4 regions of the Streptomyces sp. NPDC104761 genome follow, and region 4 is predicted to be linked to each of the others. Evidence: riboswitches for the same ligand, from Rfam matches in the RefSeq annotation. Region 4 holds a riboswitch; each other region holds the start of a gene.
The links. Region 4 has a riboswitch for cobalamin ahead of ACZ63F_RS04465 (CbtB domain-containing protein). Riboswitches for the same ligand answer to the same signal wherever they lie in the genome.
Positions count from the first base shown of each region.

Region 1: another riboswitch for cobalamin. It lies ahead of ACZ63F_RS18730 (ribonucleoside-diphosphate reductase subunit alpha); the one in region 4 lies ahead of ACZ63F_RS04465 (CbtB domain-containing protein).
Region 2: another riboswitch for cobalamin. It lies ahead of ACZ63F_RS12580 (cobalamin biosynthesis protein); the one in region 4 lies ahead of ACZ63F_RS04465 (CbtB domain-containing protein).
Region 3: another riboswitch for cobalamin. It lies ahead of ACZ63F_RS15330 (prenyltransferase/squalene oxidase repeat-containing protein); the one in region 4 lies ahead of ACZ63F_RS04465 (CbtB domain-containing protein).

Region 1 covers NZ_JBVJNZ010000006.1:229,976-234,027, reverse strand. The annotation lists gene ACZ63F_RS18730 (ribonucleoside-diphosphate reductase subunit alpha) at 1-2,111, opposite strand, end outside; cobalamin riboswitch at 2,212-2,369, opposite strand; gene ACZ63F_RS18725 (GNAT family N-acetyltransferase) at 2,412-2,918, opposite strand; gene ACZ63F_RS18720 (NACHT domain-containing protein) at 3,092-4,052, shown strand, end outside.
Region 2 covers NZ_JBVJNZ010000003.1:622,386-626,437, forward strand. The annotation lists gene ACZ63F_RS12575 (cobyric acid synthase) at 1-910, opposite strand, end outside; gene ACZ63F_RS12580 (cobalamin biosynthesis protein) at 907-1,857, opposite strand; cobalamin riboswitch at 1,959-2,098, opposite strand; gene ACZ63F_RS12585 (hypothetical protein) at 2,255-2,482, opposite strand; gene ACZ63F_RS12590 (inorganic phosphate transporter) at 2,501-3,781, opposite strand; gene ACZ63F_RS12595 (lysozyme) at 3,946-4,052, opposite strand, start outside.
Region 3 covers NZ_JBVJNZ010000004.1:548,516-552,567, reverse strand. The annotation lists gene ACZ63F_RS15345 (hypothetical protein) at 1-582, shown strand, start outside; gene ACZ63F_RS15340 (antibiotic biosynthesis monooxygenase family protein) at 714-1,094, shown strand; gene ACZ63F_RS15335 (phosphotransferase family protein) at 1,155-1,805, opposite strand; cobalamin riboswitch at 1,843-1,983, shown strand; gene ACZ63F_RS15330 (prenyltransferase/squalene oxidase repeat-containing protein) at 2,098-3,333, shown strand; gene ACZ63F_RS15325 (SCO2322 family protein) at 3,330-3,980, shown strand.
Region 4 covers NZ_JBVJNZ010000001.1:980,137-984,188, reverse strand. The annotation lists gene pgm (phosphoglucomutase (alpha-D-glucose-1,6-bisphosphate-dependent)) at 1-1,393, opposite strand, end outside; gene ACZ63F_RS04470 (CbtA family protein) at 1,593-2,348, opposite strand; gene ACZ63F_RS04465 (CbtB domain-containing protein) at 2,371-2,592, opposite strand; cobalamin riboswitch at 2,628-2,771, opposite strand; gene ACZ63F_RS04460 (enoyl-CoA hydratase/isomerase family protein) at 2,838-3,893, opposite strand.

The DNA.
Region 1 (4,052 bases), on a different contig from region 4:
TCCCAGGCGGTGCGGTAGAGATCGCGCACGTCCTCGGGGATCCAGACGAAGTCCTGCACCGAGCCGTTGGCCTCGCGCAGCGCCTCGCGGGTGCGGGCGTCCCAGACGCCGAGGTCCTTGAGGTCCTGCACCAGGTAGGAGTTGACCTGGAGGAACTCACCGGACAGCGTCTCGCGCTTGAAGAGGTTCGAGACCTGCGGCTCGATGCACTCGTAGACGCCCGCGATCGAGGCGATGGTGGCGGTGGGGGCGATGGCGAGCAGCAGGCTGTTGCGCAGGCCGGTCGTCGCGATCCGCGCGCGCAGTGCCGCCCAGCGCTCGGGCCAGGTGAACTCGACGCCGTAGTGGTCGGGGTGCAGCACCCCCCGCGCGGTGCGGGTCTTCTCCCAGGCCGGCAGCGGGCCGCTGCGCTCGGCGAGGTCGGCGGAGGCCTCGTACGCGGCGAGCATGATCCGCTCGGCGATCCGGGTGGACAGCGCCTTCGCCTCGGCGGAGTCGAAGGGCAGCCGCAGCTTGAAGAAGACGTCCTGGAGGCCCATGGCGCCCAGCCCCACCGGCCGCCACCTGGCGTTGGACCGGCCGGCCTGCTCGGTGGGGTAGAAGTTGATGTCCACGACCCGGTCGAGGAAGGTGACGGCGGTGCGCACGGTGTCGTCGAGCCGCTCCCAGTCGATGCCACCGGTCGCCGTGTCGACGAAGGCGCCGAGGTTCACCGACCCCAGGTTGCACACGGCCGTCTCGCCGTCGTCCGTGACCTCCAGGATCTCCGTGCAGAGGTTGGAGGAGTGGATGACGTGGCCGGGGGTGGCCGTCTGGTTGGCGGTGCGGTTGGCCGCGTCCTTGAACGTCATCCAGCCGTTGCCGGTCTGCGCGAGGGTCCGCATCATCCGGCCGTACAGGTCACGGGCCGGGACGGTCTTGCGGGCCAGCCCGGCGGCCTCGGCCCTGCGGTACGCCGCGTCGAACTCGTCGCCCCACAGGTCCACGAGTTCCGGCACGTCGGCGGGGGAGAACAGCGACCACGGCTCGTCCGCGTTCACCCGGCGCATGAACTCGTCAGGGACCCAGTGCGCGAGGTTGAGGTTGTGGGTACGGCGGGCGTCCTCACCGGTGTTGTCGCGCAGCTCCAGGAACTCCTCGATGTCGGAGTGCCAGGTCTCCAGGTAGACCGCGGCCGCGCCCTTGCGCCGGCCGCCCTGGTTCACGGCGGCGACCGAGGCGTCCAGCGTCTTCAGGAACGGCACGATGCCGTTGGAGTGCCCGTTGGTGCCCCGGATGAGCGACCCGCGGGACCGGATGCGGCTGTACGACAGACCGATGCCGCCGGCGTGCTTGGAGAGCCGGGCGACCTGGTGGTAGCGGTCGTAGATCGAGTCCAGCTCGTCCTTCGGGGAGTCGAGGAGGTAGCAGGACGACATCTGGGGGTGCCGGGTGCCGGAGTTGAAGAGGGTCGGGGAGGACGGGAGGTAGTCGAGGCGGCTCATGAGCCCATAGAGCGCGGCCACTTCGTCCACCGACCTGACGGTGTCGTCCTCGGCGAGACCGGCGGCGACCCGGAGCATGAAGTGCTGGGGCGTCTCGATCACGCGACGGGTGATCGGGTGCCGGAGCAGGTACCGGCTGTGCAGCGTGCGCAGGCCGAAGTAGCCGAAGCGGTCGTCGGCGGCCGGGTCGACGAGCGCGTCGAGGCGGGCCGTGTGCAGCCGGACGAACTCGGCGGTCCGGTCGGCGATGAGGCCCTCGCGGTGCCCCACCGCGACGGACTCGGTGAAGGACGTCACGCCCTGCGAGGCGGCCTCGGCGCGGATGGAGACGGTGAGCAGACGCGCGGCCAGCCGCGAGTAGGCGGGGTCCTCCGAGATCAGACCGGCGGCGGCCTCGGTGGCCAGCTCGCGCAGTTCCGCCTCGTCGGCCCGCGCCGACCGGCCGCGCAACGCGGCGGCGGCGACCCGGCCGGGGTCGGCGTCGGGGAGGTCGGCGGTCAGCTCGGTCAGGGTCCGCAGCAACGCGGTACCAGGACCGTCCCCTTCCACGGATGCCGCCAATGCTGCGGATGCCGCGGATTCCCCGGAAACGGCCGCTGAAGCCGGGTCGGCTGGCGCGATGGTCACGTGGGGCTCTCCCTCGCTGGGCACGGGGCCTGGCGGAGGGCAGGGGGCAGCACGAGCGCGCGGGCACGCGTCGAGACCCTGGCCCACTCCACGAGGCCCGGACGTCAGAACGCCCTGACCGGGTGGCCGGGCGTGCTGTCGGCAGGTCCTCGGACTGACTCCTGTGCACGAACACGCACAAGTACACCGTTGCGGGACAGTTCCGGATTCGCACCGGATTCCCCTGCGGCGACAGCGAGCATGAGCATACATCTAGTGCCGGGCTGTCACGTCACCCCCAGATGTTGTGTCGCGGCGGTGTCAGAGCGTCAACTCGTAGGTGAGGAGAGTGATGTCCGCCAGCTCTGGCAGGGGACTCCAGTCCCGGTCCGGTGTGCGGACGAAGCCGAGGCGTTCGTAGAGCCGGTGGGCGGTGTGCATGGTCCGCTGGGTGGACAGCACGACGGCCGTGCAGCCCGGCACGGCCCGTGCGCGGTCCACGCAGGCCCGCACGAGGGCCTCGCCGGCGCCCCGGCCGCGGGCGGCCCGGGTGACGGCGAGCATCCTGATCTCGGCCTCCGAGGGGGCGGCGATGTCGGCCATGGGACCGGGGCCAGGGGCGAAGGTGACACCGCCGAGGAGGGTGCCGCCGGCCACGGCGACGAGGACGGTGGCCGCGGCTGCCCGCTTCGCCACGTCCCTGAGTTCGGTGAGATACGAGTCGCTCTCCCCGAAGTCCAGGAGGCCGTCCTGAAGGTAGGCCTGGGCGGTGAGCTCGCCGAGAGCGTCGTACTCGGCGGGGTCCGCGGGCCGGATCGTGATGTCCATGCCGCCGAGTCTGCCGGAGGGCTCTGCCGACGTGCTCCCGGATTTCCGGGGTGCCACCTTCCCCGTCCGGGCCGTGCGCGCAGTCGAGTTGCGGGGCCGGAAGGGAGTGCTTCCATGGAGTTAGGTGCCCGCGGGTCCTCCGTACCGAGAGCCGTCTCGCAAGGAGAGGCACCATGACGAGAATCGTCCGTCACCCGCCGGGCAAGGTACGGCCACGCAGCGCGCCGATGGCGACGCTGGACCTGCGACGCGCGGGCAGCCGGGTCGGATCCGGCCTCGTGGGCCGGTGGCACGCCCTGACGATCCGTCTGGAGGCCCGCCGCGGCGCCACCCGGCCCAGGAAGTGGCACCGGTGGGTCTCCTACGCCAACGTCACGAGGGCCGTCTGGCTGGTCGCCGCGCTGGCCTTGCTCGCCTGGACCGGCGAGGGGGTGTACATCCTCGCCACGAGCGAGTCGACCGGATTCGAATCATGGCGCAAGCACAACAGCGTGGGGTTCGATACCGTCAGAGGATTCGTCGGCCCGATCCTCGCCGCCTCCCTCGCCGCCGCACTCTTCCTGTTCTGGTGGTACCGGTGGACCAAACGGCGTTACCTCGCCAAGGCGCTGCGCGATCCCCGCAGACTGGTGCCCACCGCGGGCCCCGACACCGCCGAGATAGTCGGCCGGGACGAGATCGCGCAGGTCATCGCCGAACGGCTGCGGGAGCGCGACACGCGCCGGCCCTATCTGCTGGTCGGAGGCGTCGGCGCCGGCAAGACCGCCGTCCTCGTCCGGCTCACCGAACTCCTGGCCCACCAGAACGCCGTACCGGTGCCGATCCGGCTCCGCGACGCGGTGGACGGATCCGGCCTGAACTTCGAACGTCTGGCCAGGCGACGCTTCGCCGACGAGGCGCCCAAGGGCATCCTGGCCCGTACCAAGACCGACCGGGTCTGGCAGCAGCTCCTCGCCGACGACAAGCCGGTCGTCCTTGCCGACGGTCTGGAGGAGGCCCTCCTCGACGACGGCCATGAACAGAACCGGGACAACGTCATCCGCCAGGCCATCGAACGCGCCCACGAGGAGAAACTTCCCCTGGTCATCGCCTCACGGCCGCACAGCCCGCTGGAGAACACCTCCGCCGCGATCG
Region 2 (4,052 bases), on a different contig from region 4:
CGAGATCGGCGTCGGCCAGCTCCTCCGGCCGGTCCACGAACCGCACCACGACGCCGGGTTCGGCGGCCAGCGCGTCCACGTCCGTGAAGTTGGACATCAGGGGGATGGCACAGACGGCGACCCGGAGCACGTCGTCGCCCACGGGCGGGGCCGTGTTCGACTCCCGGACGGTCCCGCGCAGGGACACCCGCAGTCCGTCCTCCTCGTCGATGCCGAGGCCGTGCCGGAAGGGGAGGACGCCGTAGGTGTGCCGCCCGGTGAGCCCGTGCAGCATGTCGAGGCCCGGCTCGAGCAGGGAGACGTCCCCGCGGAACTTGTTGACGAGGAACCCGGCGACGAGGGCCTGGTCCTCCGGTGAGAGCAGGGCGAGGGTCCCGAAGAAGGAGGCGAAGACGCCCCCGCGGTCGATGTCCCCGACCACGAGCACGGGCAGCCCGGCGTTCCGGGCGATCCCCATGTTCACGATGTCGGTCCGGCGCAGGTTGATCTCCGCCGGACTGCCCGCCCCCTCACAGATCACCGCGTCATACGTGCCCCGCAACTCGGCGAGACAGTCGAGCACGGTCCCGAGCAGCTTCTGCTGCCGCCCGCCGTGATACCCACGCGCGCTCAGCTCGCCGACGGGCTTGCCGAGCAGCACGACCTGACTGCTCTGCTCGCCACCTGGCTTGAGCAGCACCGGGTTCATCAGCGCGGTCGGCTCCACCCGGCAGGCCTGCGCCTGCATGGCCTGTGCCCGCCCGATCTCGGCACCCTCGCGCGTGACGAAGGAGTTGAGTGACATGTTCTGCGCCTTGAACGGCGCCACCTTCACGCCCTGCCGCGCCAGCCACCGGCAGATACCGGCGGTGACGACGCTCTTGCCGGCATCGGAGGTGGTACCGGCCACGAGGAGACCGCCGTTGTTCATGACGCCCGTCCCGAGTGCGATCCGCGCAGCAGGGCACCCGCCGCGCTCACCCCCAACGCCAGCCATCCCACCCGCCGTGACAACCGCACCGCCCGCCCGATGTCCGCGACCTGCACAGCCCGCCCCTCCCCGTTCAGCACCGGCCGGTGCTCGACCCGCCCGCCATACGACAGCGTCCCCCCGAGCCGCACCCCCAACGCTCCCGCGAACGAAGCCTCCACGGGCCCCGCGTTGGGACTCGGATGCTTCGCCGCATCGGCCCGCCAGGCCCGCACCGCTCCCTTGGCGTCGCTGCCGGCCACCGCGGCCAGCGCGGCGGTGAGCCGTGCCCCCGGCCAGCCCGCCACGTCGTCCAGCCGCGCCGAAGCCCATCCGTACCGCCGGTACCTGGCAGACCTGTGCCCCACCATCGCGTCCAGGGTGTTGACGGCCCGGAACCCCAGCAGCCCGGGGACGCCCCCCACGGCTCCCCACACCAGCGCGCCCACGACCGCGTCGCTGGTGTTCTCGGCGACGGACTCCACGACCGCACGGGCGATCCCGTCGGCGTCCAGGGCCTGCGGATCCCGCCCGCACAGATGCGGCAGCCGGGCACGGGCCGCCTCGACGTCACCCGTCTGCAGGGCCCGCCCGATGGTCCGGGCCTCACGGGAGAGCGAAGTGCCCCCGACGACGGCCCAGGTGGCGGCGGCCGTGAGCGCGACGGACGCGACGGCGGACGGGCGTACGACCCGCTGCGCAGCGGCACCCAGCGCCACGGCGCCCCCGGCGCACACGGCGGTGTGCAGCGCGCCCCACCCGCGGTGGTCCCGCCACAGCACCCGTTCCACGGCCCCGGCCGCCCGTCCGAACACGGCGACCGGATGCCCCCGGCGCGGATCGCCGAGCAGCAGATCACCGAGAAGACCGGCGGCGGCGCCGTACGCGAAGACGCGGTCGGCACCCATCGGCTCAGCCGGCCGTGGGGTCGGGGACGGGCCGGGTACTCAACCTCGATCGGCAGCCGCGCATGGCGTTATGTCCTCACTCAGGGTGTCCGCGCCCTGGTTCGACGAGAACGGCGGTGGGAGTTCCTGGCTTCCGGGGATCGCTACCCCGGTGACAGTGGCGGGACCGCGCCGGATTCACACCGGCTTCCTCCCTTGCCGCCGTACATGGCTCCGGAAGTCCACCACGCCCCCGGAAGACCCGTCAACTTGCCTTTGACCTGCGAGGGGAGTGTGTGGGAAGGCCCACACCGAGTGTCCGGCGGGGCCTGTGGGGTATGCGGAAGGCTCCTCTCCGGGCGGACGGAGAGGAGCCTTCGGATCGCCGACGAGGCTCTTTGCGGCGGGCCTTGCGGTATCAGGCCTTCGCCACGATCAGGTGGATGCCGTACGCCACCGCGGCCGCGCAGGCGGCGAAGCAGAGCCAGGCGGCCGTCACGGCCAGGGCCGCGGAGTCGCCCTGGGCGGTGGCGCGTTCGCGGGCGGAGAGGCCCTTGATGCCGAGGGTGAAGAGGGCCACCAGACCCACGGTGGCCACGAGGCTGACGCCGAAGACGGAGCCGATGGCTGCCCAGTCGATGTTCATGTCGGATCTTCCTCGGGGTCAGACGGTGGCGGCCGGGTCGGTCGCGGGAGCGGCCGGGGCGGTGGCGGGGATGGTGGCGGTGGCGGGGATGGTGGCGGGAGCGGGGATGGTGGCGGTCAGGTCGTCCGTGCCCGCGACCGGACCCGCGGGCGGCGGGGTCACCGCGGCGATCGCCGCGGTCACCACGCCGGCCGGCTCCTCGGTGCTGACGACGTTGCTGCTGTCCACGACCTCACGGCGGGAGAGCTTCCAGATCGCGGCACTGGCGGCCACGAGGAAGACGGCGACGGCGGCCGTGCCCCAGTCGCCGAGGTCCGTCACGGACTCGGCGAGCGCGCCGACCACCGCGGCGGCGGGGAGGGTGAGCACCCAGGCGATCATCATGCGGGTCGCGGTGGACCAGCGGACCGCGCCGCCCTTGCGGCCGAGGCCCGCGCCCATCACGGAACCGGAGACGACGTGCGTGGTGGAGAGCGAGAAGCCGAGGTGGGAGGAGGCCAGGATGGCGGTGGCCGCGCTGGTCTGGGCGGCGAAGCCCTGCTGCGGCTGCAGGTCGGTCAGGCCCGTGCCCATGGTGCGGATGATCCGCCAGCCACCGATGTAGGTGCCGAGCGCGATGGCGAGGCCGGCGGAGAGGATGACCCAGGTGGGAGGGTTCGAGCCGGGGGCGATCGAGCCGCCCGCGATCAGCGCGAGGGTGATGATGCCCATCGTCTTCTGCGCGTCGTTGGTGCCGTGCGCGAGCGAGACCAGGCCGGCGGAGGCGATCTGGCCGGCGCGGTAGCCCTTGCGGGTGGCCTCGTCCTCGGCGTTCTTCGAGAGCGTGTAGGAGAGGCGGGTGGAGAGCGCCGCCGCGAGGCCGGCGACCACGGGGGCGGCGACCGCGGGGAGCAGGACCTTGGTGACGAGCACGTCGCCGTGGACCGCGCCGAAGCCGGCGGAGGCGACGGTGGCGCCGATCAGACCGCCCATGAGGGCGTGCGAGGAACTGGAGGGCAGGCCCACCAGCCAGGTCACCAGATTCCAGAGGATGGCGCCGACGAGGGCGGCGAAGATGACCTCGGGACGAATGCCGTTCTCGTCGACGAGACCCTTGGAGATCGTGTTGGCGACCTCCACCGAGAGGAAGGCGCCCACCAGGTTGAGCGCGGCGGACATGGCCACCGCGATCTTGGGCTTGAGCGCACCGGTCGAGATGGTCGTGGCCATCGCGTTGGCGGTGTCGTGGAAACCGTTCGTGAAATCAAACGCGAGTGCGGTGACTACCACAATCGCGAGGATCAGCGAGAAGTTTTCCATTTACCCAAACAATCTTTCGAGGTCATTGGTTTTTGGACCGTAGGCAACCTGGATGAACGGAAGGTGAACTGGGGCGGTCGTGGTGGTGTATGAGATCGACCTTTCAGGCGACCGGAACCGGGCCGCCGCCCCGGTTCCGGTCCGGCGGCCCGGTCGCCCCTTGGTCAGCGGCCCAGGGCGAACGCCTTCAGGCGGCCCGCCGACCCGTTGAAGAGATTCTGGTCACCCGGCAGGCTGCCGTGGTTGTCGTACTGCCAGAAGGTCCACGACG
Region 3 (4,052 bases), on a different contig from region 4:
ACCCTGGGTCCGGCGCCCGCCCGGCAGCCGCTCCGGCACACCGTGCACGCCCACGACGGCCTGCTGCACAACCGTTTCCTGCGCCTCGCCGTCGACCGCACCGTGCACGCCCTCGGTCTCGACCGGGGTGTCCTGCACATCGGCCTCACCCTCACCGATCGCGGCCCCCGGGTCACCGACGTCGCCCCGCACCTCCCGGGCGACCTGATCCCGCTCCTCGTCAGACGGGCCACCGGCGTCGACCTCGCCCAGGCCGCGGCCGCCCTCGCCACCGGCGAGGTGCCCGACACGACGCCCACCCGGCAGCGGGCGGCCGCGATCCAGTTCGCGTACCCGGCCGCCACCGGCCGCCTCGACCACCTGGACCTCTCCCCCGACGCCGCCCACGAGCCCGGCGCCGACCGCATGCTCCTCACCCAGCACACCGGCAACCACGTCACCGCGGGCCCGCATGCCACCACCGCCGACCGGCTGGCCCTGTGGGTGGCGGTGGGCGAGACCCCGGACGCCTGCGACGACGCGCTGCGCCGCATGGGCCGCCATCTGTCGGTGGGCATCGCGCCGCTTGCGGACGCGGCTTGAACGCTCCGCCGGAAGTGCCGCGAGGTGTCGTCGGTCGCTGCGGCACCGTCGTGGCTGGCCGCGCGGTTCCTCCCCCGGCGCCCTTGCCTGGGCGCTGGATCACCGGGCATGTTCCGCTCTACGGTGCGGCCATGAGCGATCACCCCGAAGCGACCGTCGTGCCCGTCCAGGCCTATGAACCCCCGTACTACATGGCCGTCTTCACCACGATCCGGACCCAGGACCAGAGTGGCTACAGCGAGACCAACGCACGCATGGAGGACCTCGTGAAGGACATCCCCGGGTACCTGGGGATGGACCACGCGCAGACCCCCGGCGGGCTGGGCATCACCGTCGGGTACTTCCGTGACGCCGACGCGCTCACCCGGTGGCGGACCGACGCCGAGCACCGCGCGGCGCAGCGGCGCGGGCGGGCCGAGTGGTACGAGAGCTACACCCTGCACGTGGCGAAGGTGGAGCGTAGCCACGGTTTCACGCGGGGGCGGTCCGCGGAGACGGCGCCAGAACGCTAGAGAGCGAGAACGCCAGGAGACGAGAACGCCAGGAGCCCAGAACGCCAGGAGGCGAGAACGCTAGAAGGCGATCGAACGTATCAACTGGCCCGCCGCGTCCAGCACTTCGACTTCCGCTCGGCTCATCGTCGGATTGGCCGCGCGCCGGCGCAGGGCCTCCGTCAGGCCGTCCTCGGTCAGTTCGCCGGGCTCGGCGAGCAGGGCCGTTAGCAGGTCGCGGGCCAACGGGTGTGTACCGAGGGCCGCTTGGGCGAGGATCACCGCGGACATGCCCCAGTCGAGCCCGGGTGGCCCGTCCTCGGCGTTGGTCCAGTCGATGACCCGGGGGCCGTCGGGGGTCAGCATCACGTTGTCCGGATGGAGGTCGAGGTGGAGGACCCGGGCGCCGGGGTCGGCCGGGTCCCGGCCGGGCACGGCGTGCAGCCGCCGCAGCAGCGACGCGAGCAGCGCACCGCCCTCCGCCGGGCCCGTCTCCCCCGCCAGCAGTGCCGTCAGCAGGGTCGGCCCGGACAGCCGCTCCATGACCAGTTCGGTACGGGACCCGGTCGGCCGCACCCGGGGCGCCGGGTACCCCTGCTCCCGTACGTACGCCATCACCGCGCCCTCGGCGGCCGCGTCCCCCCAGCCGTCGCGGTCCCGGCGCAACACCCACGCCTCGTCGATCTCGTACACGTCGGCCGAACGCCCCGCCCCGAGCAGTCTCCCCGTCATGGCCCGACCCTAACGAAACGGTCCCCGCACAGCCCCCTCTCGGCTTCCCCGGGGCGGCCGGTAAAGTAGCCGGGTCGTCATCACCCGTACGGGGGGAAGCCGGTGCAATTCCGGCGCTGACCCGCAACCGTGAGCCACCTGCCGTGGCAAGCCGGACCGCCGCGCCCGGGACGTTGATCGGCTCATGTGCGCCGGCGCCCGTCGTCGCACGGCACCGTCGAGGTTTACGGAGCCGAGCCGCCGGGGTCTCCCCCGCTGCCCGGCTCCCCGCAGGGAGAGGCACCCGCCGACCATGACCGTCCTCCGCCGCACCGCCGGGGCGCTGGCCGCCACCGCCGTCATCGGTGCCGCCATGCCCGCGACGACCGCGCTGGCCGCCGGCACCACGTCCCCGTCGCCGTCCGCGCCGGCGGTGCTCCCGTCGGGGCTGTACGGCGGTTCGGACCCCAAGTTCGACGGCGTCTGGCGCCAGTCCCTCGCCCTGCTGGCCCAGCGTGCGGTGGGGGTGACCCCGGCCGCGAAGGCGGTGGACTGGCTGGCCGGGCAGCAGTGCGCGAACGGCGCGTTCGCCGCCTTCCGCGCGGAGCCGACGGCGGCCTGCGACGCCAAGGTGGCGGTCGACACGAACAGCACGGCCGCCGCCGTACAGGCGCTGAAGGCGGTCGGCGGGCGCGACGCCGCCGCGGCCAAGGCGGTGAGCTGGCTGAAGTCGGTGCAGAACAAGGACGGCGGCTGGGGCTACACCCCCGGCTCGCCCAGTGACACCAACTCCACCGGCGTGGTCGTGGGCGCGCTCGCGGCGGCCGGCGCGAGCGCGGACAGGTCGCCGTACGACCTCCTCGCCAAGTGGTCCCTCCCTTGCGGCCAGGACGGCGGCGGTGCCCTCGCCTACCAGCCGGACCAGCAGGGGAAGCTGGCCGCCAACGCGGACGCGACCGCGGCCGGGGTGCTCGGGGCCCTCGGCAAGGGGTTCGTGACGACGGCCGGCAAGGCCCGGGCGGAGGGTCCCGCGTGCGCCGGCTCCGGCACGACGCGGACGCGGGAGGAGGTGGCCCGCAACGGCGCCGCGTACCTGGCGGACGCCATGTCGAAGAGCGGCCATCTCGTCTCCGCGCTCGCCGGTGCCAAGCCCCAGCCGGACTACGGCAACACCGCCGACGCGGTCGTCGCCCTGGCCGCGCAGGGCTGGACCGGGCAGGCGAAGAAGCCGTACGCCTGGCTGGAGGCGCACGCCGTGCCGTGGGCGGAGCAGAGCGGGCCCGCGGCCTACGCCGAACTGATCCTCGCCGCACACGCGATGGGTGCGGACCCGCGGGACTTCGGCGGCACGAACCTGGTGACGGCGCTGAACGCGACGGGACCGGCCCCGCAAGCCGCTGCCGCGAAGCACGCCGAGGAGAAGAACGCGGCGAAGAACGCGGAGAAGAAGTCGGGAAACAGCGTGTGGTGGATCGTCGGTACCGGGCTCGTCGCAGGTATCGGCATCGGCTTCCTGTTCAGCGGCCGCCGGAAGCAGCAGCAGCTGTGACCGTGACCGGGTACGCGGTCCGCCGGGCGGGGCTGCTGCTCCTGGCCGTGCTGACGCTGTGCGCGACGGCCGCGGGGCCGGCGGCGGCCACGGGCTACCGCTACTGGTCCTTCTGGGAGCGGGACGGCGCGCGCTGGACGTACGCCACGCAGGGCCCCTCGACCGCGCGGCCCGGCGACGGTTCGGTCGAGGGCTTCCGCTTCGCGGTGAGCGAGGACTCCTCGGACGCGTCGCAGCCGCGCGGCACGGCCGGCTTCGGCGCGATCTGCGCGGACACGCCCGCCGTCGGGGGCCGGAAGCGAGTGGCCCTGGTCGTCGACTTCGGCACGGCGGCGGACGCGCCCGCCGGAGAGAAGCCGCCCGCGCGGCGCACCGCCTGCGCGGTGGTCCCCGAGGACGCGACGACGGCGGACGCCCTGGCGACGGTGGCGAAGCCGCTGCGGTACGACGCGAACGCGTTGTTGTGTGCGATCGGGGGGTATCCGGCGCGGGGGTGCGGCGAGAAGGTGACGGCGGGGGCAGGGGCGGGGGCGGCCGGGGGCACGTCGGACGGCGGACCGTCGATCGGCCTGGCGGCCGGCGTGGGGGTGGTCGTCGTGGTGGCCGCGGGTGCCCTCTGGCAGGCACGGCGGCGGAAGAATGCGTGAGCGCCACAGCGCGGGACGGTGGAGGTTGCTCGCGCAGTTCCCCGCGCCCCTGACGGGGCACGCCCCCGACGC
Region 4 (4,052 bases):
AGAGCTTGGCGAGGAGGGCCTTCTCGTCACGGGTGGCGGGGGCGTCGATGCGGGCGTAGGCGGGTTCGCCGAAGCGGGCGGTGAGGCCGGCGTAGTGCTCGGACGGCGTCTTGTCCGTCACGGCCGTGATCTCGGAGGCGAGGAGGGCGAGCAGGATGCCGTCCTTGTCGGTGGTCCAGACCGAGCCGTCGCGGCGCAGGAAGGAGGCGCCCGCGGACTCCTCGCCGCCGAACCCGATGGCACCGCTGACCAGTCCGTCGACGAACCACTTGAATCCGACCGGCACCTCGACCAGTTGGCGGCCGAGGTCGGCGGCGACCCGGTCGATCATCGAGGAGGAGACGAGGGTCTTGCCGACGCCGGCGTCCACAGCCCACTGCTCGCGGTGGCGGTAGAGGTAGGAGATGGCGACGGCGAGGTAGTGGTTGGGGTTCATCAGGCCGGCGTCGCGGGTGACGATGCCGTGCCGGTCGGCGTCGGCGTCGTTGCCGGTGGCGACGCGGAACTCGGCGCGCTTCTCGATCAGCGAGGCCATCGCGTACGGCGACGAGCAGTCCATGCGGATCTTGCCGTCCCAGTCCAGCGTCATGAACCGCCAGGTGGGGTCGGTGTACGGGTTGACCACGGTGAGGTCGAGGCTGTGCCGTTCGGCGATCCGGCCCCAGTAGGCGACGGAGGCGCCGCCGAGCGGGTCGGCGCCGATGCGCAGCCCGGAGGCCCGGACCGCGTCGAGGTCCAGGACGCTGGGCAGGTCGTCGACGTACACGCCCATGAAGTCGTAGCGGCCGGTGGCCGGCGCGGCGAGCGCACGCTCGTAGGGGATGCGCCGTACGTCCTTCATGCCGCCCGCGATGATCTGGTTGGCGCGGTCCTGGATCCAGGAGGTGGCGTCGGAGGCGGCGGGGCCGCCGCTGGGCGGGTTGTACTTGAAGCCGCCGTCGGCGGGCGGGTTGTGCGAGGGGGTGACCACGACGCCGTCCGCGAGACCGGTCGTGCGGCCGCGGTTGTGGGTGAGGATGGCGTGCGAGACGGCGGGGGTGGGGGTGTAGCCGTCGGCGCTGTCGACGAGGACGGTCACGTCGTTGGCGGCGAACACCTCGAGGGCGGTGACCTTGGCGGGCTCGGAGAGGGCGTGGGTGTCGGCGCCCAGGAAGAGCGGGCCGTCGGTGCCCTGGCCGCTCCGGTACTCGCAGATGGCCTGGCTCGTGGCGGCGATGTGGTCCTCGTTGAACGCGGTCGTCAGCGACGATCCGCGGTGTCCCGAGGTGCCGAAGGCCACCCGCTGGCCCGGGTCGGACGGGTCGGGGTGCAGCGCGTAGTAGGCCGTGACCAGCCGGGCCACGTCGACGAGGTCCTCCGGAGCCGCCGGCCGGCCCGCTCGCTCATGCGGCATGAGTCCACTTCCTCCGCAGTCGTTGATCGATCGCTCGCCGCCCATCTTTCCCTGTCGGCGGTCACGAACGCGAGTACGGCACCGGCCGCGCGCCGAAGACACGGCGGGTCCACGGCCGGTTCACAGCGGACGCACCGCCGAGGGCCCCCGGACGGTTCCGGCGGGCCCTCTCGTGTCGTGCGGTGTGGCGTGGTGGCGGTCAGTGCGGAGCGGGCGCCGTGCGCGCGGCGGCCGGGGCCTTCGCCGGCTTCGGGTTGAGGACGCGCTCGGCCAGCTCGCCGAAGAGCAGGCCGAATCCGCCCCAGAGCACCAGCTGGATGGCGAGTGCCGAGAGCCGGAACCGCCACAGCAGGGTGGCCGGGAAGTCCGCGGGCACCTCGTTGACGACCGGCAGGAACCGGTAGGCCAGCCCGATGACGACGGCGAACGCGGCCACCGCGAGGACGGTCGCCCACCAGGTGCCCAGCCGCGGCTGGAGCCGTTTGCCGAGGATGGTGGCGGCGACCGCGAGGAGCACGCTGAGGAGCATCATCAGGAAGTACAGCGTGGTCCGCTTGCCGATGGTGTCCGGGTCGCCCACCGACGGCGGGTTGGCCGGGTACTTCAGGAACGGCACCACGTACACGGCGGCCAGGGCGCAGCCGGACAGCAGCAGCGCCGTCGCCCGCGGCGAGAATCTGCCGACGCGGCCGAGGGCGAAGCAGTAGGCCAGGGCGGCGATTCCGCCGAAGGCGACCCCGTAGACGAGGACGCCGGTGGCGAGGCCGGCGGTGGACTGCAGGGAGCGGGAGACGACCTCCATCTCGTGCTCGTGCGCGTGGGCGTCCTCGAAGCTGATCGCCTTGTCGACGTTCGGCTCACCGAGCAGGTAGGCGACGACGAGGGCGAGCAGGCCGGCGGCCAGGCCGGCGAGCATGCCCCGCACCAGGAGGTTCCGGACCGTTGCGGAGTTCATGGGTGGTACGGCGCCCCTCGCGTCAGTGGCAGGGGAAGCCGAGCAGGTGGCGGGCGTCGTGCACCCACTCGTGGACGTCCGTGCCGCTGAACACGGAGGTGGCGCCCTGTTCGGCGCCGACGAAGTACAGCAGGATCAGCATCAGGATGCCGAAGAAGACCGCCCAGGGAGCTATCGCGGACAGCGGCAGCTTGGCGGGAACGGCGGGGGTGTTGGCGGTCGGCGGAGCGACGGTCTGCGCCATGGCAGGACCTCCTCTGGGAGTTCGCGTCCCAACTCGGTGGTGCACAGGACGACGGCCACGGGTCTGACTCACGAGCAGCTGTGGGGCTCTCGCATACAGTGGCGCGACCGTCCCGGATTCCCACCGGGTTCCGTCTCGCCGTCGTCGATATCGGACAGACCGTACCGCGTGTCAGGAGCACGGCCAAGACCGCACCATCAGGCGTGATCTTCGTCTCGCACCTGATGGGCGGGCGGTCGAGCGGGTCAGGCGGGTGGGGCGAGGCCCAGTTCACGGTCGCCGAGCGGGGCGAAGAAGCGGTCGACGTCGGCGTCGGTGACCTCGGTGAGGGCGGCCGGGGACCAGTGCGGGGTGCGGTCCTTGTCGACGACCTGGGCGCGGATGCCCTCCACCAGGTCATGGGTGGCGAGGGTCGCGCAGGAGACGCGGTACTCCTGGTCCAGGACCCGTTCCAGGGTGCCGAGTCGGCGGGCCCGGCGCAGCGCGGCCAGCGTGACCTTCAGGGCGGTGGGCGACCTGGTGAGCAGGGTGTCCGCCGCCTCCTTGGCCGCCGGGTCGCCGTGCGCGAGCAGCCGTTGGACGATCTCCTCGACGGTGCCGGCCGCGTAGCAGGCGTCGATCCACGCACGGTGCCCGGCCAACTCGCCGTCGGGTGGCCGCCGTACCCGCCGGGCGAGCGCCTCGGGCACGGGCAGGGTGGCGAGGTCGGCGACGAACGCGGGGATCGAGCCGGACGGCATGGAGTGGTCGGCGAGTCCGCAGAGCACGGCGTCGGCGGCGCCGATCGTGGCGCCGGTCAGGGCGAGGTGGGTGCCGAGTTCGCCGGGGGCGCAGCCGAGCAGATACGTGCCGCCGACGTCGGGCACGAAGCCGATCCCGGTCTCCGGCATGGCGATCCGCGACCGCTCGGTGGCGATCCGGACGCTGCCGTGGGCCGAGACGCCGACCCCGCCGCCCATCACGATGCCGTCCATGAGGGCGACATACGGCTTGGGGTACCGCGCGATGCGGGCGTTGAGACGGTACTCGTCCCGCCAGAACGCGGCCGCGGCCGAGCCGTCGCCGTCCCGGGCGTCGTCGTGGACGGCGCGGATGTCCCCGCCCGCGCACAGGCCACGCTCCCCCGCGCCGGTGATGACGACGGTCTGGACGGCGGGGTCCCGTTCCCACTCGGTGAGCGCCTCGTCGATGCGGCGCACCATCGCGTGGGACAGCGCGTTGATGGCCTTCGGCCGGTTGAGCGTGAGGTGCGCGGCCCGTCCGTCGACGTGCAGCAGGACGTGTTCGTCGGCGCCGGTCATCCGGACACCTCCGCCGGGCCGTCGGCCGCGATGAGGCGCATGATCTCGTCGGTTCCTTCCGGTTCGGGTGGACGCGTGGGTCATGGACGATCTTCTCCTGTCCACCGCGGCCGGAGCACGCCGACCCGGTCCCAGGTCCGGCGCCTGCCGGCGGCCGGT